One region of the Enterobacter cloacae complex sp. HYC074_NIDB genome, then DNA from elsewhere that is predicted to be linked to it. Evidence: predicted binding sites of a transcription regulator. Region 1 holds the regulator's gene; each other region holds the start of a gene.
The links. The regulator Fur, encoded in region 1, represses iron uptake genes when iron is present. The targets are predictions, from matches to a motif close to ATAATAATGAGAACNACTATCAA.
Positions count from the first base shown of each region.

Region 2: a site for Fur is predicted at 1,753-1,775, ahead of exbB (tol-pal system-associated acyl-CoA thioesterase). Genes of this name have one in related genera too.
Region 3: a site for Fur is predicted at 2,692-2,714, ahead of sodA (superoxide dismutase [Mn]). Genes of this name have one in related genera too.

Region 1 is NZ_CP114214.1:1,413,203-1,417,899, reverse strand. It holds gene pgm (phosphoglucomutase (alpha-D-glucose-1,6-bisphosphate-dependent)) at 1-280, opposite strand, end outside; gene seqA (replication initiation negative regulator SeqA) at 305-850, opposite strand; gene ybfF (esterase) at 1,034-1,807, shown strand; gene ybfE (LexA regulated protein) at 1,936-2,223, shown strand; gene fldA (flavodoxin FldA) at 2,379-2,909, shown strand; gene fur (ferric iron uptake transcriptional regulator) at 3,201-3,647, shown strand; gene chiQ (ChiQ/YbfN family lipoprotein) at 3,737-4,063, opposite strand; gene chiP (chitoporin ChiP) at 4,111-4,697, opposite strand, start outside.
Region 2 is NZ_CP114214.1:3,992,021-3,996,717, forward strand. It holds gene O1724_RS19425 (hypothetical protein) at 1-22, shown strand, start outside; gene O1724_RS19430 (hypothetical protein) at 24-449, shown strand; gene exbD (TonB system transport protein ExbD) at 530-955, opposite strand; gene exbB (tol-pal system-associated acyl-CoA thioesterase) at 960-1,691, opposite strand; gene metC (cystathionine beta-lyase) at 1,943-3,130, shown strand; gene yghB (DedA family general envelope maintenance protein YghB) at 3,273-3,932, shown strand; gene O1724_RS19455 (AraC family transcriptional regulator) at 3,976-4,697, opposite strand, start outside.
Region 3 is NZ_CP114214.1:4,704,518-4,709,214, reverse strand. It holds gene rhaS (HTH-type transcriptional activator RhaS) at 1-542, shown strand, start outside; gene rhaR (HTH-type transcriptional activator RhaR) at 616-1,464, shown strand; gene rhaT (L-rhamnose/proton symporter RhaT) at 1,465-2,499, opposite strand; gene sodA (superoxide dismutase [Mn]) at 2,788-3,408, shown strand; gene yiiM (6-hydroxyaminopurine reductase) at 3,475-4,149, shown strand; gene cpxA (envelope stress sensor histidine kinase CpxA) at 4,202-4,697, opposite strand, start outside.

The sequences.
Region 1 (4,697 bases):
CAGGTTCAGACAGGGCGTGGGTATCTTTCCCTACATAGCACGGACCGGTGACGCCATTTTTGGCGCGCTCTTCCGCGATGGCCTGAGCAATGGCCAGAATGTGCGGTTCGTTAAAGCTGTGGCGCGCCGCGCTGCCGCGGTGGCCAGATGTACCAAACTTCACTGCGTGTTCTGCGTTGCCCACCACCGGTTTCAGCACGTAGTACTGCGCGGTCAGTTGAGCGACGTTAATCAAATCGCGTTGTTGCGCAGGTTGTCCTGCACGGCTGTGATTTGCCATTGCCTGGTCCTTCTGATGCAAGGGTTAAATTGTACCGCAAACCTTTTCGATCAATTCCGCCGGGAACTGCATGGACTGCATGATATGTTCGATCATGCTGCACTTGCGGCCCGTATTGGTATTAGTGATCACCCAGTATGGCGTACCGGGAACGTGTTTGGGTTTGGTTTGGTTGCCATTTTGCAGCAAGGTCTGCTCGTCGCCTGCGAAATAAACGCGCGTGCGACCGTGCAGCGACTCTGTCGCTTCTGCAAATGCGTTGTTATCCAGTGAGTAAAGTGTAGACAGCACCAGCATAAAGCGGTTAACGGCCTTTTTCTGCTCGGCATATTCATCGGACAGCAGCAGCTCGCGCATCGCGCGCACTTTGTCCTTTGCCGGCATGACGGCAGGTTTTACTTGTGCAACAACGCTCGGCTGAGACACGACATCTTTAGTGACAGGAGTGGGCTGTGAGGCGGCGGAAATTTTAAGCATGCGCCGTAAAATGTCGGACGCGCTCTCCCCAATATGCCGCGTCTGGCTGGCAATATACTGATAGAGTTCGTCATCAACTTCGATTGTTTTCATCTTAATCCAGTGCGATATCTTATCTGAATACAAGTCGTTGAGATTATAAGGTCAAATCCCAACAGCGGATAGCGTCAAACCAGGTTGGCGGCAAAAGTCAGATTAAACTGGATCCTTGCCCCCGGGCGGCAGAATGGTCAACATGATACCCTAACCTGACAAACCTAAAAAAAGAACTTTGCCATGAAATTGAATACCCGAGCGCAAACTGCACAATCGCCGAACAATAATTCTCCCATCGTACTGGTTCACGGCCTGTTTGGTAGCCTGGATAATCTGGGTGTGCTGGCGCGCGATTTAGTGACCGATCACGAGATCCTCCAGGTTGATATGCGCAATCACGGTCTTTCAGGGCGCTCGGAGGAGATGACGTACGCAGCCATGGCGCAGGATCTGCGGGACACCCTCGATGCGAATAATATTCAGAAAGCGACGCTTATCGGGCATTCAATGGGCGGTAAAGCGGTGATGGCGCTCACTGCGCTGGCACCTGAGCGAATTTCCGGGCTGGTGGTCATCGACGTTGCGCCCGTCAATTACGACGTTCGCCGTCACGATGAGATTTTTGCCGCCATCAATGCGGTCACCGAAGCGGGTGTCGCAACCCGCCAACAGGCGGCTGCCGTTATGCGCGAGCATCTTGATGAAGAAGGCGTGGTCCAGTTCCTGCTGAAATCGTTTGTTGACGGGCAATGGCGCTTTAACGTCCCGGTGCTGTGGGATCAGTATTCGCATATTGTGGGCTGGGAAGCCGTCCCCGCCTGGCCGCACCCTACCCTTTTTATTCGCGGCGGCAACTCCCCTTACGTCACTGACGCGTACCGTGACGCGCTGCTGGCGCAATTCCCGCAGGCTCGCGCTCACGTCATTGCGGGTGCCGGGCACTGGGTACACGCGGAAAAACCGGATGCCGTCCTGCGCGCCATTCGCCGCTATCTTACTGATACAGCGAATTGATTAAAAAGCCAGCGACCGGAAGACGACGGGCTTCCAGTCGTTGGCGTGTGGATTTGGGTGATGTATGATGGCGCGCTTATCGCCCGGGCATTAGCAGGGCGGCGTGTTTCCCCCGAAGTCTCAGAATCATGGCCAAAGAACAAACGGACCGTACGACACTAGATCTGTTCGCGAATGAGCGTCGACCGGGACGACCGAAAACGAATCCGCTTTCGCGCGATGAACAGCTGCGTATCAATAAACGCAACCAGCTTAAACGCGATAAAAATCGTGGGCTTAAGCGTGTCGAACTGAAGCTGAATGCCGATGCCGTCGATGCGCTTAACGAATTAGCTGACGCGCGCAACATCAGCCGCAGCGAATTGATCGAAGAGATGCTGATCGCCCAGCTTGAGACGTTACGCGGCAAGGCGTGAGTCAGAAAATCCCCAATATTACCTTTTTCATGTAGCACAGAGTGCAGTCCTGCGTGATAGCTGTTTCCGCAGGGTTGCCTGTTCTGCTATTATTGCCCTTATCCGTGGACAATTTGCGCCACCATACCATTAAGTTTCAAGAGGTTATTTTACTCATGGCAATCATCGGCATTTTCTTTGGCAGTGATACTGGCAACACTGAAAATATCGCAAAAAACATTCAAAAACAGCTCGGTAAAGACGTTGCTGATGTGCATGACATCGCCAAGAGCAGCAAAGAAGATCTCGAGGGCTATGACATCCTGCTGCTGGGCATCCCCACATGGTACTACGGTGAAGCACAGTGTGACTGGGACGATTTCTTCCCGACGCTGGAAGAAGTAGACTTCAACGGCAAGCTGGTTGCCCTGTTTGGCTGTGGCGATCAGGAAGACTATGCTGAGTATTTCTGTGATGCGCTGGGCACTATTCGCGACATCATTGAGCCACGCGGTGCGGCGATCGTCGGTCACTGGCCAACGGCGGGTTACCATTTCGAAGCTTCCAAAGGTCTGGCAGATGACGATCACTTCGTTGGCTTGGCCATTGATGAAGACCGTCAGCCAGAGCTGACCGCTGAGCGTGTAGAAAAATGGGTTAAGCAGGTTCGTGAAGAGCTGAACCTGGACGATATCCTTAACGCCTGATATCCCTGCGGCGCAACTCCGGTTGCGCCCGTTTTCCAGGTAAAACCGATTAAATTAATTGCTACAAACTTTTAACTTTTTCGCCCAGACCTGTACAATATCCCCCTGGTAAAAAGTGGGTGCCATCGAACAAGTTTGTTGGTGATACCACGTTTTTATAAGCATACTTTGCTTGAGACTTGCAGTTTTCATTTAGCCATGGCAGTTCTATAATGAGACGCATTATCCCAAGTGCATTTTCTGTCACTTCTTCTTTTGAAGTGAATCGTTTAGCAACAGGACAGATTCCGCATGACTGACAACAATACCGCATTAAAGAAAGCTGGCCTGAAAGTAACGCTTCCTCGGTTAAAAATCCTTGAAGTGCTTCAGGGGCCAGACAATCACCATGTCAGTGCGGAAGACCTTTATAAGCGTCTTATCGATATGGGTGAAGAGATTGGGCTGGCAACCGTCTATCGTGTGCTGAACCAGTTTGATGACGCGGGCATTGTTACTCGTCATAATTTCGAAGGCGGTAAATCCGTGTTCGAGCTGACTCAGCAGCACCACCACGATCACCTGATCTGCCTCGACTGTGGCAAGGTCATTGAATTTAGCGATGATTCCATTGAATCGCGCCAGCGTGAAATCGCCGCCCGTCATGGCATCCGCCTGACCAACCACAGCCTGTACCTGTACGGTCACTGTGCTGAAGGTGATTGCCGCGAAAATGAACATGCGCACGACGCAAAATAAGTGAGTGTTCATACTCTGAGCCAGCCGTGAGGTTGGCTTTTTTTTGCCTGAAAAGCCCGGTGACGCTGCGCCACCGGGCGTAAAGCAACTTATTTATTGTTATTGCGTATCTCGTTCCAGATCTTATCGCAACGCTTCGCCACTTCCTGATCGTTACTGGTTTTACGCGCCTGAATACAGGCCTGGTAATCCATTACGCGAACGTTTTCCTGCGTGGCGAATTGCTCATGGGTTTTGTCTTTTTTCAGCACGTTCAGCACGCTTTGACAGGCCTCAATCTTCTCAGGTGAACCCTGTGCGGTATTGATGCACGCGCTGTAGGCCTCTTTCAGACGGGAGTCCTCTTTCGGCGCCTGATCCTGCGCGCATGCCACCAGCCCGAAGGTCAGCAACGCAACGATTACCCTTTTATTCATCATGTTCAGTCTCCATAACGGCGGGACACCGCCCGCCGCAGCATTCATCAGAAGATGGTAAATGGCGCAATGACCATGAATTTCACGTCACGTTCATCCTGGAAGATGTTGCCGTAGCCGCCCGCGTAGCTCGGGATATCGGAGTGGTTGTCATACTGGGTGAAGTGCAGTTTGAACATCGTGCCTTTCGCACGGCCCTCCTGAAGGGTGTAAATCGCATCCAGGCTGTATGAAGACTCTTTCAGACGGTAGTTTGGATCGTAGTACGCGTCTGGCGTAGCCATATCCGCTGGCTTCGCATCCCAGGCGTACGCGTAGGACGCGCCCACTGCCCAGCCGGGCAGGTTCCAGTTTTTCAGGTCATACATTGCCCCGAAGAAGACCGCCTTTTCGCCGTCGGCGTTAAAGTCAGAGCGGTTATCCCACCAGATATCCAGACGACCGTTAGAGGAGGCGTAGGTTGGGGTCATACGTTGCAGGAAGTAGCCCTGCTGCCCTTCTGCCTTGACCCATGTTCCCTCCAGACGCAAATCAACCTGACCTACCTTGTAGCCGAAGGTCAGCGCCTGTAACCACGCGGTGCCGTCATAGATATCATTTACGCTGCCATCACTGACCTTGTCGCGCGTACCGT
Region 2 (4,697 bases), 2.2 Mb from region 1:
TTATAACCTGGGGGAAGATTAACGTGAATGATGATAGCGGTAATAACGTTTATTTGACTTTAGATGATAAAAAAAGCGATGAATTTATCTTAAAGCAGAATCTCGACGCCCTGAAAAAGATAAAAAATGACGAGATGACGCGAATTACGCAGGATTTGGTTTCGATTCCGGCCACGCTGGTACGCCTGAAATGGCAGAACCGTCGGGAGATTTACGCCTTGCAGGCCAAGGAGGAGATTTACGGCGCGGTGATGAACGCCATTATTGAACAGCGTCCTGAGCTTAAAGAGAAGATCCTCGGGCGACTGGAGGCGAACTATCAGTACTTGCTGGCACGCGAGACAGCCACCCTGCGCCTGACCCGTAAACTCTCGGAAGGCAATTACCGTACATCAAACGTGACCTGTGTGGCGCTTGATGAAGAGGCGCCGACGGCGCCTTCAGAGTGAGACAACAATGATTGTTGCGGAATGCAGGCCGGGTAAGGCGACGCCGCCACCCGGCAGGCAAGGCTGCAAGAGCCTTCGTTTTACTTCGCGGCCGCTTTCTCTTCGCCGACCAGACCAATCTTCAGGTAGCCCGCCTGATGCAGCGTGTCCATTACCTTCATCATGGTTTCATAATCGACGGTTTTATCCGCGCGGAAGAAGACGGTGGTGTCTTTCTTGCCGCCGGTGAGCTGGTCCAGCGCCGGAATAACCGAGGCATCCGTTACCGGATCGTTGCCCAGGAACATGGACTTATCGGCCTTCACGGACAGGTAGATAGGCTTTTCCGGACGCGGCTGCGGCTGGCTGGAGGACGCAGGCAGATTCAGCTTCACGTCCACCGTCGCCAGCGGTGCGGCAACCATAAAGATAATCAGCAGAACCAGCATGACGTCGATAAACGGCGTCACGTTGATCTCATGCATTTCACCGTTATCGTCCAGATTTTCATTAAGACGCATTGCCATACAATCAACCTACGCGCAGTTTGGACGCCGCATGAACCGGTTTAACGGCGCTGGCGTTCAGGTCCAGATCGCGGCTTTGCAGCAGCAGAACCTGCGCGGCAACGTCACCCAGTGTGGCTTTGTAACTGCCAATCATGCGCGCGAAGATGTTATAGATAACAACCGCCGGGATAGCGGCAACCAGACCGATAGCCGTTGCCAGCAGCGCTTCTGCGATACCCGGCGCGACGACCGCAAGGTTAGTGGTCTGCGTCTGGGCGATACCGATAAAGCTGTTCATGATGCCCCAGACGGTACCGAACAGGCCGACGAACGGGGAGATAGCGCCGATAGTCGCCAGGTAGCCGTTACCGCGGCCCATATGACGACCCACGGCCGCAACGCGACGCTCCAGACGGAAGCCGGTACGCTCTTTAATGCCTTCGTTATCTTCACTGCCTGCGGAGAGTTCCAGCTCGTTCTGCGCTTCGTTCACTAACAGGGTAGTCAGGCTTTTCGCATGGAAGGATAAGGTGATATCAGAAGCCTGATCCAGAGAACGGGCTTCCGCCAGCTGCTTCTGCTCACGCTTGAGGCGGCGTTTTTGTGAAAGAAGTTCGGCGCTCTTGCTGAAGAAGATAGCCCAGGTGATCACGGACGCCAGAATCAGGCCGATCATCACAATCTTAACTACGATGTCAGCATGTTGATACATGCCCCAAACGGAGAGATCCGTCTGCATCAAATTATTACCCACTCTGTATCTCCAGGACGCAAATCACAAAATCTGAACGTAATAATATCAAAACGTCGTCGAATTGATAGTAGTTCTCATTAGTATTTACATAGTGCCGTAATTTTCGCTCACTTTCCTTGCGCTTACGCAGTAAAAATTTCTTATGCGAATTTTTGATAATATTTTCTGCTTATTCGATAAGCATCCGGATGCACATTCTGACAATCGTGGTAGTCTGGACGTCCAGACGTATAAAAATAGGGTTAGCGAACATGACTAAAAAGCAGCTTGAGACCACGCTGGTGCAGGCAGGACGCAGTAAGAAATACACTCAGGGCTCGGTCAACAGCGTGATCCAGCGCGCCTCCTCGCTGGTGTTTGATACCGTTGAAGATAAAAAAATCGCTACGCGTAATCGCGCGAAGGGCGGGCTGTTTTACGGTCGTCGTGGCACGTTAACCCATTTCTCGTTGCAGGAAGCCATGTGCGAACTGGAGGGCGGCGCGGGCTGCGCGCTGTTCCCGTGCGGCGCGGCGGCGGTCGCCAATACCATTCTGGCGTTTGTGGAACAGGGTGACCACGTCCTGATGACCAATACCGCTTACGAGCCAAGCCAGGACTTCTGCACCAAAATACTCAGCAAGCTCGGCGTCACCACCAGCTGGTTCGATCCGCTGATTGGGGCCGGTATTGCCGGGCTTATTCAGCCCAACACGCGCGTTGTGTTCCTGGAATCTCCCGGTTCCATCACCATGGAAGTGCATGACGTCCCGGCCATCGTGAAGGCGGTGCGCAGCATAGCGCCGGAAGCGATCATCATGATCGACAACACCTGGGCGGCAGGTGTGCTGTTTAAAGCCCTGAAATTTGACATCGATATCTCGATTCAGGCGGCGACCAAATACCTGATTGGCCATTCCGACGGCATGATCGGTACGGCGGTGTCTAACGCCCGCTGCTGGGATCAATTGCGTGAAAACGCCTACCTGATGGGCCAGATGGTGGATGCCGATACCGCCTACATGACCAGCCGGGGCATCCGTACGCTCGGCGTGCGTCTGCGTCAGCATCACGAAAGCAGCCTGCAAATTGCACAGTGGCTGGCGCTGCATCCGCAGGTGGAGCGCGTTAACCATCCGGCGCTGCCGGGCAGCAAAGGCCATGAATACTGGCAACGTGACTTTACGGGCAGCAGCGGGTTGTTCTCATTTGTACTTAAAAAGCGCCTGAATGACGCCGAACTGGCAAGCTATCTGGATAACTTTACCCTCTTCAGCATGGCCTATTCATGGGGTGGGTTTGAATCGCTGATCCTGCCCAACCAGCCGGAGCAGATTGCGGCCCTGCGCCCGGGCGGCGAGGTGGACTTCGAAGGGACCTTAATCCGCCTGCATATCGGGCTGGAAAATGTGGACGATTTAATTGCGGATTTATCGGCAGGATTTGAGCGCATCGTGTAAAGTGCTGACTGAAATGTACTCCCCGGACGCAATTCTGAACACCGCAAGCAGAAAAGTCTGTATGAGATGCGCCTGCGATCAACCCCGACAGGCAAAATTGGGAGTACAATAGCGTTATATCTGCTGTTCCACAGGAAAGTCCATGGCTGTTATTCAAAATATCATCACGGCGCTCTGGCAACACGATTTTGCCGCGCTGGCGGACCCGCATGTCGTCGGGATTGTCTATTTCGTGATGTTCGCGACGCTGTTTCTGGAAAATGGACTACTGCCAGCCTCATTTTTACCCGGCGACAGCCTGCTCCTGCTCGCAGGGGCGTTGATCGGCAAGGGCGTGATGGACTTCGCACCGACAATGGTGATCCTCACCTCTGCGGCCAGTCTCGGCTGTTGGCTGAGCTACCTGCAAGGGCGCTGGCTTGGAAACACCCGCGTGGTGAAAGGCTGGCTGGCGCAGCTGCCGCATAAATATCACCAGCGCGCCACCTGCATGTTTGACCGCCACGGCCTGCTGGCGCTGCTCGCCGGGCGTTTTCTGGCGTTTGTTCGCACCCTGTTGCCTACCATGGCGGGCATATCGGGCCTGTCCAACCGCCGCTTCCAGTTCTTCAACTGGCTGAGCGCCCTGCTCTGGGTGGGCGTGGTCACCACGCTCGGCTACGCGCTGAACATGATCCCGTTTGTTAAGCGCCATGAAGACCAGGTGATGACGTTCCTGATGGTGCTGCCGATATTCCTGCTGGTTGCGGGCCTGGTCGGCACAATCGCGGTGGTGATTAAGAAGAAGTATTGCAGCGCCTGATACCCCATCCTGATTCTCTTCCCGCGGGGAGAGAATCAAAAGCCTAAGCGCCCTGCATCGTTCTGATGCGCGACGCATCTTCCCCCGGCGTGACGCCGAAGTAGCGCTTAAACTCCCGACTAAACTGCGACGCGCTTTCATACCCAACCCGCATCGCCGCGGCGCTGGCCTTCATGCCATCGTGGATCATCAGCATCCGCGCCTTATGTAGACGGTAGGTTTTGAGGTACTGCAACGGCGACGTGCTGGTGACGGATTTAAAGTTATGGTGAAACGCCGAGACGCTCATGTTGGCTTCCGCCGCCAGCTGGTCAACGCTGAGGTTTTCCGTGTACTGGCTCTCAATGCGCTTGAGCACGCGGCTAATCAGGCTAAAGTGCGTCTGGCGGCTTACCAGCGCCAGCAGCGCCCCGCCGCCCGGCCCGAGCAGCACATGGTAAAGAATTTCGCGGATAATCTGCTTCCCGAGAATACGCGCATCCAGCGGCCTTTCCATCACGTCTAACAGGCGTTCAATCGCGCAGAGAATTTCCTCCGATAGGGTCGCGGAGTTGATACCGCTTGCCGCCATCGACGGCCGGAAAAGTTCGTCCTCCCCAATATCCATCAGCAGCTCCTGCAACTGGAGGATGTCGACGTTGACGCGGATCCCGGCCAGCGGCACCTCCTCTGTCGCGAAAGTTTCACATTCGAAGGGTAAAGGTACTGTCAGAAGCAGATATTCATTGGTGTCGTAACGGAACACGCGCTCATTGATATAGCCAA
Region 3 (4,697 bases), 1.5 Mb from region 1:
ATCAGCTGTTGCCGCAGGAGAAGGACGGCCATTATCCGTCGCACTGGCGGGTGAATCAGTCCACGTTGCAGCAGGTGCGTCAGCTGGTGAGCCAGATGGAGCAGAGCGAGGATGGACAGGAGACGCACGCCATTGCTACCCGCGAGCTGCTGTTTATGCAGCTGCTGGTGCTGCTGCGGCGCAGCAGCCTGGTGGAAGGGCTGGAAAATAACGACGCGCGCCTGAATCAGCTGATGGCATGGCTGGAATATCATTTCGCCGAAGATGTCTGCTGGGAAACGCTGGCGGATGACTTTTCGCTCTCGCTGCGCACGCTGCATCGTCAGCTCAAGCAGCATACCGGCCTGACGCCGCAGCGTTACCTTAACCGTCTGAGCCTGATCAAAGCGCGTCACCTTTTACGTCATACCGACGAAAGCGTCACCGATATCGCCTATCGCTGCGGTTTCGGCGACAGTAACCACTTTTCGACGCTGTTTCGCCGGGAGTTTAGCTGGTCGCCGCGCGATATTCGTCAGGGGAAAGACGCGTTGCTTCAGTAACGCGAGGGCAGTCACCGTTTTTTTGCTGCAAAAAGGCTAATAATGTCCGGTTATTCGCCGTAGAGGTTGTGGTGTGGCTGCTCAGCTCATTCTTCGCAAAGATGATTTTTTTGCCTCCGCGAGTCAGGCCGTCGCGGTGGCCGACCGCTACCCGCAAAACGTCTTCGCCGAGCACACCCACGAGTTTTGCGAGCTGGTGCTGGTGTGGCGGGGCAATGGCCTGCACGTCCTCAACGACCGTCCCTACCGCATCACGCGCGGAGACCTGTTCTACATCCGCGCTGAAGACAAACACTCCTACGCCTCGGTTAACGATCTGGTGTTGCAGAACGTCATCTATTGCCCCGACAGACTTAAACTGAATGTCGACTGGGCGGGCAATATCCCCGGTTTTCATGATGCCAGAGGCGAACCGCACTGGCGCTTAAGCAGCAACGGCATGGCTCAGGTGCGCCAGACGATTTCCCAGCTGGAGCAGGAGAGCCAGAAGAGCGATCCGGTGGCAAACCAGATGTCGGAGCTGCTTTTCGCCCAGCTGGTGATGACCCTGAAGCGCCATCGTTACGCTACGGATAATCCCTCTGCCACCATGCAGGAAGCGTTGCTGGATAAGCTCATCACCCGGCTTGCGGGCAGTCTGAACAAGAGTTTCGTGCTGGAAAAATTCTGCGAGCAGGAGCAGTGCAGCGAGCGCGCGCTGCGCCAGCAGTTCCGCACCCAGACGGGGATGACGGTAAACCACTATCTGCGCCAGCTGCGCATCTGCCACGCCCAGTACCTGTTACAGCATACGGAGCTGATGGTGAGTGAAGTGGCGATGCGCTGCGGCTTTGAGGACAGTAACTACTTCTCGGTGGTGTTTAACCGTGAGGTGGGGATGACGCCGGTTCAGTGGCGTCATCGCAGTCGAAAGGCAGCGTAATCAGTTCGCCATGCCGAGGCCGACGATATTGGCCGCAATGATAATCACCACGCAGCCCAGGCTCAGCACGCCAACCGGACGACGCCCGGCGTTGTTCCACTCTTTCAGCACCAGCCCAACCAGCCCGCCGCACAGCACGTAGAAGCTCATGTGCAGCATCCAGCTCATGTAGTCATACTGCGCCGGAATACTGGCGTGACCCCAGGCGTAGAAGAAGAATTGCAGATACCACATCAGGCCGCCAAGGGCGGAGAGCAGGACGTTGGTGACGATCAGCGGTTTTGCCAGCGAGAAGTCGGCTTTTACCGACAGGTTGTTCACTTTTGCCAGACGAATAAAGCAGAAGCCGAGGTTTACCAGCGCGCCGCCGCCCATGATCACCACGTAGCTTGGCAGGGCAACGTACAGCGGATCGACGCCCAGCGCCGCAGCGGCGTCGTGCATCGGTTTGGCGGCATTCATGGCGAACGACATGCCCGCCGAGAAGATGCCGCACATCACCGCCAGCAGCAGCCCTTTCTTCAGGTTGAACTCTTCGGCTTTGATGCCCATCTTGCGTTCTTTCAGCTGGCCCGCGCGGGTGACGATGCCCACGCCGATCACCGCCACCAGCACGCCCAGCAGGGTCATTCGCCCTCCCTGGGTGTTGATCAGCACATCGAAGTTGCCGTTGAGGATTGGCGTCATCAGGGTGCCAACAATCAACGTTATGCCAATCGCGATGCCAATCCCCATCGACATGCCGAGGTAGCGCATGGTGAGGCCGTAGTTGATATTACCGATGCCCCACATCGCGCCGAACAGGAATACCGGCAGCAGGGTGGAGGCGTTGAAGGAGGAGAAGTAGCCCCAGAAATCGGGCAGCAGCATGGCGCTGATTGTCCACGGCAAAATCAGCCAGGACACGGTACCGCCAACGGACCACATGGTTTCCCATGACCAGCCTTTCACCTTTTTAAACGGGGCATAGAAACAGGCTGCACTGGCCGCGCCTATCAAATGCCAGAAGATACCCATCGTAATCGCATGATTCATTTTTACATCCTCATCGTTTTTATAGCCGGAGGCTTCCCGCCGACTTGATGAGTGTAAAAATGAGGCGGTTTGGGAACCTTCAGAAGGTTGCCGCACTTTTGTTCAGGATGGCAATCAGCACGTTAAACACGTGAGCAGACTCACAATTTTGTCATTTATCAAAAACCGAATAACCTTATAAAAACTACGGCATTGATAATCATTTTCAATATCATTTAATTAACTATAATGAACCAACTGCTTACGCGGCATTAACAGCTGTGCCGCCCGACAATAATGGAGAGGATTATGAGTTATACACTGCCATCCCTGCCGTATGCCTACGACGCACTGGAACCGCATTTCGACAAGCAGACGATGGAAATCCATCACACTAAACACCACCAGACCTACGTGAACAACGCGAATGCTGCGCTGGAAAGCCTGCCAGAGTTCGCTAATCTGCCTGTTGAAGAGCTGATCACCAAACTGGACCAGCTGCCGGCAGACAAGAAAACCGTGCTGCGCAACAACGCGGGCGGTCACGCTAACCACAGCCTGTTCTGGAAAGGCCTGAAAACCGGCACCACCCTTCAGGGCGACCTGAAAGCGGCTATCGAGCGTGACTTCGGTTCCGTTGACAACTTCAAAGCGGAATTCGAAAAAGCCGCTGCAACCCGTTTCGGCTCTGGCTGGGCGTGGCTGGTCCTGAAAGGTGACAAACTGGCGGTCGTTTCTACCGCTAACCAGGACTCCCCGCTGATGGGTGAAGCTATCTCTGGCGCATCCGGCTTCCCAATTCTGGGTCTGGACGTGTGGGAACACGCTTACTACCTGAAGTTCCAGAACCGTCGCCCTGACTACATCAAAGCCTTCTGGGACGTGGTGAACTGGGACGAAGCAGCAGCGCGTTTCGCCGCTAAAAAATAAGGTTGCATTGACGCCTGTGAGAAGCGAGTCTGATGACTCGCTTTTTTTGTATCTGAAGGAGTGGAGATGCATTACCCGGTGAATGTGTTTACAGGCAAGGTAAGGGAGTACGAAGGCAGCCGCCCGAGTGCCATCGCCAAAGTGCAGGTCGACGGTGAGCTGACGTTGACCGATCTCGGGCTTGCGGGTGACCAGCAGGCTGAAAAGAAAATCCACGGCGGGCCCGATCGCGCGCTGTGCCACTATCCGCGCGAGCACTATCAGCACTGGAAAACCGAATTTCCTGAACAGGCTGACCTCTTCGTCGCCCCCGCGTTTGGCGAAAATCTCTCAACGGAGGGGCTGACGGAGAAGAACGTCTTTATCGGCGATATTTACCGCTGGGGCGATGCTTTGATTCAGGTCACCCAGCCGCGCTCACCGTGCTTTAAGCTTAATTACCATTTCGGCATTCAGGATATGTCGGCCCAGTTGCAAAACGCGGGTAAAACCGGCTGGCTGTATCGCGTTGTGCAGGCGGGACAGGTTTCGGCGGATGCGCCGCTTGAGCTGGCTTCGCGTTTGAGTGTGGTGTCGGTGTACGAGGCCTGCGCAATTGCCTGGCATATGCCGTTTGATGACGATCAGTATCACCGTCTGCTGTCAGCGGCGGGATTATCCACCAGCTGGACCAGAACGATGCAGAAGCGGCGGATAAGCGGCAAGATCGAGAGCAGTTCGCGGAGATTATGGGGGAAATAGTTCCCGCAGAAAGTAGGCCGGGTAAGGCGAAGCCGCCACCCGGCACATACGGTTACGAACGCTTATACAGCGGCAGCCACAGCGTTAACCTGAGCCCGCCCAGCGGGCTGTCATCGGCTTTCACCCAGCCACGGTGCTGTTGCATGGCGGTTTCAACAATCGCCAGACCCAGTCCCGTACCGCCAGATTCACGGTCGCGTGCCTCGTCGGTACGGTAGAACGGACGGAAAATCTGCTCGCGATCTTCCGGGCTGACGCCAAGACCGTCGTCGTCGACAATGACGGTTATCCCGTCTTTATCCACCGAGAACGCCACCTCAATCTTCGTGTGCGAGTAGCGCAGGGCGTTACGCACGATATTCTCCAGCGCGCTTTCCAGCGTGTTGGGGTTACCGTAGAGCGGCCATGGCCCCGGCGGGAAGTTAACGGTGAAGGATTTGCCCATCTGCTCCGCTTCAAACGCCGCGTTGTCCAGCACCTCATGCCAGAGGTGATTGGCTTTCACCGTTTCGCTCACCAGCGCGTTTTTCTGCTGATTGCGCGACATG